DNA from 2 places in the Enterococcus sp. R12 genome. Region 1 is predicted to be linked to the other one. Evidence: riboswitches for the same ligand, from Rfam matches in the RefSeq annotation. Region 1 holds a riboswitch; the other holds the start of a gene.
What was found. A riboswitch is a leader RNA that binds a small molecule or an ion and turns the genes downstream of it on or off. The one in region 1 is predicted to bind thiamine pyrophosphate.
Positions count from the first base shown of each region.

Region 1 (4,395 bases):
TTTCAAAGAGCGTTCGTTTACAGAAACAGCAAAGAACAGGACACAGAGTAGCAGATTCAATCTGAAATTATTTTGAAAAGAAACCAGTAAGGCGAGTCCTAAAATGGCGAATAACTTGACTGTCGGGTTGAGGGTGCGCATCTATGTCCTCCTTTTCATAATGATTAAAATCAATGATTTGTGAACAAAATGCTTCCAATAATAAGACATCGTGACTAACGATTAAAACCAAGGTGCCGCTTGCGGCTTTTTCGGCTAACAACTGCATGACCTGCCAAGCTTGCTTGACATCTTGGCCATAGGTCGGTTCATCCACCAACAGTAATTTGACTGGTCGCTGCAATAAAGCTGCTACTGCCAAGCGTCTTTGCTGGCCTTGGCTGAGTAGAAAAGGGGACTGAGTGCTCTTGTTTTGTAGTCGCAATTTTTCCAGCAGTTTGTCACTCTCGGTCGCTGCACGTCCTTTGCTAAGCTCCTGTGCCACTGTAGCAGCCAAAAACTGGTCCTGCGGATTTTGCATGATCCAGCTGATGGACCGAAAAGGGGAGGGATGCTTCTTGATTGGATCCCCGCACAGGCGAATGGTTCCTGAGTACGCTTGCTGCTGCAAGATCGCTTTTAAAAACGAAGATTTGCCGCTGCCGCTACGTCCGGTGAGCCCAATCATTGTCCCACTATCAAAGGTAAGATTCGGAAAAACAATCGCTTGGTTACGGATCGGCAGGCGAAAATCTTGAAAAGATAGCCGCTCTTTTGCAGAAAGTTTCTTAATCTCAACAGGCGGTAGTGACCTGCGCAGCTCCTGATCGAGTGTGCGCATCTTTTCTTGATCGACGGATCTGAATCCTTCTTCAATCAGTAGCCACTCAGCTACCCAGTCAGCAGTTTCTTTGATTTGATGGTCGATCAGTAAGATGCCAATGGCATGTTGCTTTTGGAGCTGTCGCAGTTTTCGAATGACTTTTTGACTTGTGTCGGCGTCCAAATTGGCAAATGGTTCATCCAAAAGCAAGTAGCGACTCTTTAAAATCAGACAACAAGCCAATGCTACTAACTGTTTCTCACCGCCAGACAAGGTCGTAAAGGGCTGATCGGCAAGATGGCTGATCTCGCAAAACGTCAAGGCATCCGCTACTTTTTTTGGCATGTCGGCTTGGGGAATACATTGATTTTCAAGACAAAACAGTAGTTCTTCTCGAGGCGTGGCCATACAAAATTGCATATCTGGATTTTGAAACAGTAAGCTGATCGACGTGCTTCTTTCTCGAATGGAAAGCTGGTTTAGCATTCGGTCATCGATCGTATAGGTTCCTTCTTCAAACCCTTTCTCGTTAAGCCCCGCTAAGAGGTGGAAAAGAGTGCTTTTTCCTGTTCCTGAAGCACCATAGATTCCTTTTGTTTCTCCGGGGGCTAAAGACAGTGTCAGATCAAGCCGTTTTTGATCCACGAAAAAGCAGCCGTTTTTCACGAGCAGGCTCATGCCGCTTCTCGTTTGGCGCTAATGGTTTGGTCTTCAGCAATCGGGTAACTGTTGAGAACGCCCATGCGTGTCAGATGGTCACAGACGATCTTGACCAAAAAGGCGGAAAAGAATAAAGAAGAAAGCAAGCGAATAATAAAAATCACCACCAACAACTGCCATTGCAAGTCAACGAAATTTGACCGAATGATCCCCCAAAGAAAACTCGTGATCGTGGCGCCAATGGCACCAGTGATCAAAGGGAACCAGCCATAGCGACGGTAGCCACCTAATGCAAAGCCAGCTTCTGTTCCAATCCCTTGTACAAACCCGCTGATAAAAATAATCGGTCCATAAAAATTCCCCATAAACACTTCTAAAAGTGCTGCGATCATCTCAGTGATCGTCGCTGCGCCCGGTTTGCGCAGCACATAGCCAGCAAAAGCCGCTGCCATGAACCAAACCCCGAAAATAAACTCATTCGCTAAAACAGACAAACCAAAGGGGGTTAAAAGCGTACCTAACAACAGCCCAAAATGAACAGCGCCCAAATAGATCACGCCAAAAATCAACGAAGCGATCCCCACCATAATGACATCTTTTAAGACCCATTTAGTCATGCGACACCGCCTTCTTTTTGGAAGGACTGTTGACTGAGACCGTTGCTTCTAACACATAATGGGGAAGATGGTCATGGGCATACGCTAATGCCGCTTCAAAATACGCAAAGAGTTGGCTGGCCGTTCCCGTCAGCATCGTGACATAATGGGCGGAGCGAGGAGCCAAACCATAGGTTTCTGCCAGTTGGACGATGGTGGCGATCTCTTCCATATAATTGTTTTCCCCAAATACATAAAACGAGTATTTACAATCCACGTCAAACGTACCATTCATAAGATTGCTTGCTTTATTGGGTTGTGCCTGTTCTCCATTCAAAAACGCGTCACCTGCAGAATCGCCAGGACAGCCCTTAGAAAAAGTAAACTCACCCACGAGGTGTGTCTTGGATTCGTAAGCGTTGATAAATAGCCCAGCTGCCGCATCGACAACACTTGGGGCTTCCCCTCGGAAAAGGGTGCTGAACAGATCGGTTTGCTGCCAAACAGCTGTTGTATCCGTCCGCTCAATGCTCGCGACGATTTGTTGCGCAAAGTGGTCTTTCATGGGGTACAAACTTACTCGGCACCCAGTGATATCGATCCCGCCTACGGCACAGGCGATTGGTTCATTTGTCATTTTCTCTTCTCCTCTCGATGGTTTTTCTGTCTACAAAAAAAGCGTTCCTCCTTTTTCTATCCACACGTAGACAGAAAAAATGGGAACGCGAAAAATCATGCGCTGCCACTTCCCTACGTTGGTACTAACCAAATCAGGTTCTAAGGGACCAGACTTACGTCTATCTCAGCATAAAGCGCCCCTAGTGGATAATCTTCTATTCAATTACCCCTCGAGTGTAGCACAGGACCCAGCAAAGGACAATAAAAAGAGATGTTCGACGATTGAAAAAAAATCAGCAGAGCAAGTCTTTCAAGGAAATTTCTTCACTGATATCTGTGGTGGTACATATGAAGGTTTTTACATATAAAAAAACAAGTGAAAAAGCGGTTGACAGGTTGCAAATAGTTGTGTAAAGTATAAAACCGATGGTAAAACGTAAACGTTACGTTTTGTTTTTGTAAATCGTAATTGATTTATCAGTATTTTACCAAGGGAAAGAAAAAGAGGAAAAATAAAAGGAGTGTAGTTAGAAAATGAAGAAGTTTTTTAAAATAACGATGTTATCAGCAGTAGCCCTCGCATTGGCTGCCTGTGGTCAAGGTGGTTCTGACGCTACGGAGCAGTCAGGAAACGCCTCTTCTGAGAATGAACAAATTCAGGTCATGGCCACGTTTTATCCGATGTATGATTTTACACGCCAAGTCGTAGGGGAGGAAGGGCAGGTCGAATTATTGATGCCCGCAGGCACTGATTCCCACGACTACGAACCTTCTGCAAAGGACATGGCAAAGATCCAAGATGCGGATGTCTTTGTCTACAACAATGAAAACATGGAAATGTGGGTTCCTTCGATTGAAGCTACGTTAAATGATGGCGATGTGACAGTGGTCAAAGCCACAGAAGGAATGGTCTTACTTCCAGGAGACGAGGATCATGATCATGACCACGATCATGGCGATGATGGTCATTCCCATGAATTGGATCCCCATGTTTGGTTAGCACCAAGCTTAGCCATGAAACAAGTAGAGGCGATCCGTGACCAACTAAGTGAGGCTTATCCAGCGAAAGCGACAGCCTTTGCTGAAAATGCTGCGAATTATTTAGCGAAGTTACAAGAGCTTCATGCGTCTTATGAAGAAGCGTTTAGCAATCCAGCGCAAAATCACTTCGTGACCCAGCACGCAGCTTTTGGTTATTTGGCATTGGAATACGGGTTGACCCAAGTACCAATCTCTGGTCTTTCACCAAGCGAGGAACCTTCCGCTTCACGAATCGCAGAACTAAAAGAGTTCGTTCAAGAAACAGGTATCCAAACGATTTACTTTGAAGAAAATGCCAAAGACAGCATTGCACGAACGTTAGCTTCAGAAGCAGGTGTTGAACTGGCTGTCTTGAATCCATTAGAAGGATTGACCCAAGAACAAATGGATAACGGGGAAGACTATATTTCGATCATGGAACAAAACCGTGATGCCTTGAGAAAAACGACCGATGTAGCAAATGACAAAGAAATAGCAGAAGCCGAAAAAGAAAAAACGGTTTATAACGGCTATTTCGAGGATGCAGATGTTCAAGATCGTCCCTTATCTGATTGGGCAGGAGAATGGCAATCCGTGTATCCATTTTTACAAGACGGAACATTAGACCAAGTGTTTGATTATAAAGCAAAAATGGACAAGAAAATGACGGCTGACGAATACAAAGAGTATTATACGACC
Region 1 covers NZ_CM176874.1:2,164,287-2,168,681, reverse strand. Annotated here, with positions in the region: gene ACTW1R_RS10005 (energy-coupling factor transporter transmembrane component T) at 1-141, opposite strand, end outside; gene ACTW1R_RS10000 (ABC transporter ATP-binding protein) at 68-1,480, opposite strand; gene ACTW1R_RS09995 (ECF transporter S component) at 1,477-2,079, opposite strand; gene ACTW1R_RS09990 (YkoF family thiamine/hydroxymethylpyrimidine-binding protein) at 2,072-2,695, opposite strand; TPP riboswitch at 2,789-2,888, opposite strand; gene ACTW1R_RS09985 (metal ABC transporter substrate-binding protein) at 3,211-4,395, shown strand, end outside.

Region 2 (4,395 bases), 1.4 Mb from region 1:
AGACAGCAAGATCGGCAACCAAGTGACGATCAAGGCATCGACGATCGAGGAGAGCATCATTCATGATGGCGCCGATGTCGGTCCCAATGCCCATCTTCGTCCCCATGCGGAAATTTTGGCCCATGCCCATATCGGGAACTTTGTGGAGGTCAAAAATGCGACGATTGGTGAAGGCACCAAAGTCGGACACTTGTCTTATGTTGGCGATGCGACCTTAGGCAAAAACATCAATGTCGGTTGCGGCGTAGTCTTTGTTAATTATGACGGCAAGAGCAAATTCAAAACGACTGTCGGCGACAATTGCTTTATCGGCTCTGGCTCCAATCTAGTTGCGCCATTGACCATCGAAGAGGAAACGATGATCGCTGCTGGCTCAACGATCACCAAAGATATTCCTAAACACAGTATGGCGATTGCCCGCGCCCGTCAGGAAAATAAAGCGGATTACGCGAAAAAGTTGCCTTATCTAAATTAGAAATAGCGAAATGACTTGATTTCTTAAGGAAAAATGACTACTATTTATTAGGAAGAAGATTCTAGTAAAAGGAGTCATTTTTTTCTAGATGAACGCAAAGAAAGTGGAGGTTCTCATGTCAAATCATTATTTTGATCCAAGATTGAAGATTTTTTCTCTGAACTCAAATCGTCCTTTGGCGGAAAAAATCGCAGCTGCAGTAGGTGTTGAATTAGGTAAGTGTTCAGTCAAACAATTTAGCGATGGTGAAATCCAAGTGAATATTGAAGAAAGTATTCGTGGTGCCCACGTCTACGTGATTCAATCAACCAGCAGCCCTGTAAACGATAACTTAATGGAATTGCTGATCATGATCGATGCTTTGAAGCGCGCCAGTGCGAAGACGATCAATGTAGTAATGCCTTATTATGGTTATGCAAGACAAGACCGCAAAGCGCGATCAAGAGAACCAATCACCGCAAAACTTGTAGCAAACATGATCGAAAAAGCCGGTGCGAACCGCATGGTTACACTGGATTTGCATGCCTCACAGATTCAAGGGTTCTTTGATATCCCAGTTGACCACTTGATGGGTGCACCATTGATCGCCAACTATTTCTTGGAAAGAGGCATTCAAGGCGATGACGTCGTCGTCGTTTCACCAGACCACGGGGGCGTGACTCGTGCCCGTAAATTAGCTGAGTTTCTTAAGTCACCAATCGCGATCATCGACAAACGTCGTCCGAAAGCCAACGTAGCGGAAGTCATGAATATCATTGGTCATGTTGAAGGCAAAACTTGTGTCTTGATCGACGATATGATCGATACTGCTGGTACCATCACATTGGCTGCGAATGCGTTGAAACAAGCAGGTGCTAAAAGTGTTTACGCCTCATGTACCCACCCTGTCTTGTCAGGACCTGCCTTGGAACGGATCGAAGATTCTGCCATTGAGCATCTAGTTGTGACAGATTCGATTCACTTGCCAGAAGACCGCAAGTCGAAAAAAATCGATGAGATCAGTGTCGGTGCCTTGATGGGCGAAGCGATCAAACGAATCCATGAGAACAAACCAGTCAGTCCACTGTTTGAATCAAAATTATCAATTTAATCGTGTCTCATAAGCATGAGAACAACAGCCAATGGTCGGTCTTTAGCCGCTCATTGGCTGTTTTTTTCTGAGGAGTTTCAGGATGTTTTTAGAAAAAACGATCGCAGTCATGTTTCTTTTCACCAATTTATGGTATTCTTGAAAGTGACTTGCGAAATGCAAGCAAAAAATAAAATAGAATCTAATCACAAAGGGGAGTCTGCAAAGGCTGAGAATGAGAGTACTCTAAACCCTTCGTACCTGTTTCGATCATGCGAACGTAGGAATTGTGACGAGTTGAAGTGTCCAACACTTCTCCTTTGTGAATTGTGATGATTCTAAAGGAGGAGTTTTTTTTGAAACGAAAAATGTCGCTGCAGGTCTGGACGGAAGGAACGATGATCGCTGCGATTGGGGTCGTCTTGTCGTATATCCCGATCCAGACAGCCAATTCCAGTATCGACTTGTCTCTAGGTCTCGTGCCCTTGGTCTTGTATTCGTATCGTCGCGGAGTGCTGCCGGGAATGACGGCTGGATTTATGTGGGGCTTGCTGAATATTTTGATTGGTAGCGCCATGCGTAACTTTATCACCGTTCCACAGATCATCTTTGAATACCCCTTTGCCTTTGCTTTTGGCGGGATGGGCGGCTTGTTTGCTAATAAAATCCAGCAAGCGATCCGTCAAAACAGCAAAACCGTTACGTGGTATGTCGTCTTAGGGGGCATCGTGGCGGTGATCAGCCGTTGGTTTTGGCATTATTGGGCTGGGGTCTTTGTCTGGGGAATGTACGCACCGCCAGGACAAAGTCCGTATCTGTATTCCTTGATCTTTAATGGATCATCGGTCATTATCAATATCGTTTATGTAGGGGTCGTCCTAGGACTCTTAGTCAAGGCAGCCCCGAAATTATTTGTCCCGAAAGCTTAGTTTTAGAAATGGAACCATCAAAAAATGTCTTGAGGCTCTTTGAGAAAGAGAAGCATCAAGACATTTTTTTGTCGATAAAGCCAAACGCTAGATCTTCTTGGTCGATTTCCAACGACCAGCTTTTTTTGCTGGCTGAATAGCGTAAAACAGCGATTTGATCCAGCTCTTTTTGATTGACCAGCGTGTTTTTTAAGCCAGCATCTTCTGACAGATAGATCGGGATCGTATAGGTTCTGTCGATCAATTGTTCTTGTGTCAGACAAAAGACGATGCCTTCTTGCATGATTCCCCGCAATTCTTTCAGCAAATTAAAATCGAGCTTTTCCACCGGTGTTGCTTTTTTAAAAAAGGAGAGGCGATCATTGATTTTTTCTAAGACGATGCGGGTGATCCGATCCGCCAAGATCCGATAATATTCATCTAAATAGCGATAATAAACGCGGGAACGTGCATCTTTTAAGTCAAAGAAAACAAAGTTATTTTGCAGTTTGTAAAAGAAAGGGGAGTGGAGGTGTGTCTTCATGTGGCCAAAATATAACAACTCGGAGATCTCTAAAGGCGTCAATTCTTTGACCATCTCGTAATCATTAAAATCGATCCACTTCATTTCTTCGGCAACACGACCTTTGTTGATCTGCTGAAAAAACAGTTGGACGTCTTCCATTCCGCGTATCACTTTTAAGCCCGTATGACCGTCGAATTCGCCGAAATCACTGGAAGGATCAAGCAAGAGCAAATTCTTGGGCTGATGGACGATGCTCTTGTTAAAATCTTGGGGGGCAAGCCCGCGGGTCAAGACGGCATTGCTGGTTGTATCAATATGTACGTAAATCGTGTTAGACATGCCGATCGATCCCTCCTATATACTAAGTTCATTCTACAACAAAGCGCTGAAAATTGCTTGTATCTTTTCGTTTAAAGTTATATTACAAAATAACAGAAAAAACAATTTTTAAGTTCCCTTTTTCGACAAAAAAAGGCAAATCTTGTCTTTTCGTAAAAAAACTGGCCAAAATTGGCGTCTTTATGAGGATTTTGGTATGATAAAAGAAGAAACTAATGGAGACGAAAACCTATGAGAAAAAAGAAACGCAGACTTTCAAATTGGCTGAGCAATCTCTTTTTGCTTTTGCTGTTATTGATTGGTTTAGCATTGATTTTTAATAATCAAATCAAAAATTATTTTATTAAACAAACGGGTGAAGCTTACGCAGTCGGCACCATTGATCGCAGTGATGTGGAAAAAAATATGGAAGCGGAAGCGACCTTTGATTTTGATGCCGTGGAGCCGGCGAGTTCAGAAGCAGTCTTACGGGCGCAGCTGAGCAACAAAGCCTTGCCAGTGATCGGCGGCGTGGCGGTTCCTAGTGTGGGGATCAATCTGCCGATTTTTAAAGGCTTGGCCAACGAGGCCTTGCTGTATGGTGCTGGTACGTTAAGTCCCACCCAAAAAATGGGGGAAGGCAATTACGCACTAGCCAGCCATCGCGCTCAATCGCCAGAGCTTTTGTTTACGCCATTGGATGATGTCGCCATCGGAGCGGCTATCTATGTGACCGATCTGGAAAATATTTACACGTATACCGCGACTTCTTCTGTGCGGGTCGACCCGACCGATGTCTATTTGCTTGACGAAGTGGAAGGCCGTAAAATGATCACGCTGATCACCTGTGGCGAAATGGGCGGTGTCACCCGTCGTGTGATCCAAGGTGATCTGGAATCTGTAACGCCTGTCGACGAAGCAACGGATGAGATGCTGGCGGCATTCAACATGGCACAACGAACATTTTAATCAAAAGAATAGCTCGAGTGGTACGGCAGCTGGCGTGTCATTCGTCTATTCTTTTTTGCTTGAGGAGGCGTCTTGATGAAAGTGAAAAAACTGACTTCGATCGATTTTCTTGCACAAAGGGCAGGATTTC
Region 2 covers NZ_CM176874.1:3,515,457-3,519,851, reverse strand. Annotated here, with positions in the region: gene glmU (bifunctional UDP-N-acetylglucosamine diphosphorylase/glucosamine-1-phosphate N-acetyltransferase GlmU) at 1-475, shown strand, start outside; gene ACTW1R_RS16380 (ribose-phosphate diphosphokinase) at 591-1,565, shown strand; TPP riboswitch at 1,747-1,848, shown strand; gene thiT (energy-coupled thiamine transporter ThiT) at 1,901-2,473, shown strand; gene ACTW1R_RS16370 (hypothetical protein) at 2,529-3,317, opposite strand; gene ACTW1R_RS16365 (class A sortase) at 3,549-4,265, shown strand; gene ACTW1R_RS16360 (patatin-like phospholipase family protein) at 4,341-4,395, shown strand, end outside.
Region 2: it holds a riboswitch for thiamine pyrophosphate, as region 1 does, so the genes downstream of both, thiT (energy-coupled thiamine transporter ThiT) here and ACTW1R_RS09990 (YkoF family thiamine/hydroxymethylpyrimidine-binding protein) in region 1, are expected to answer to the same signal.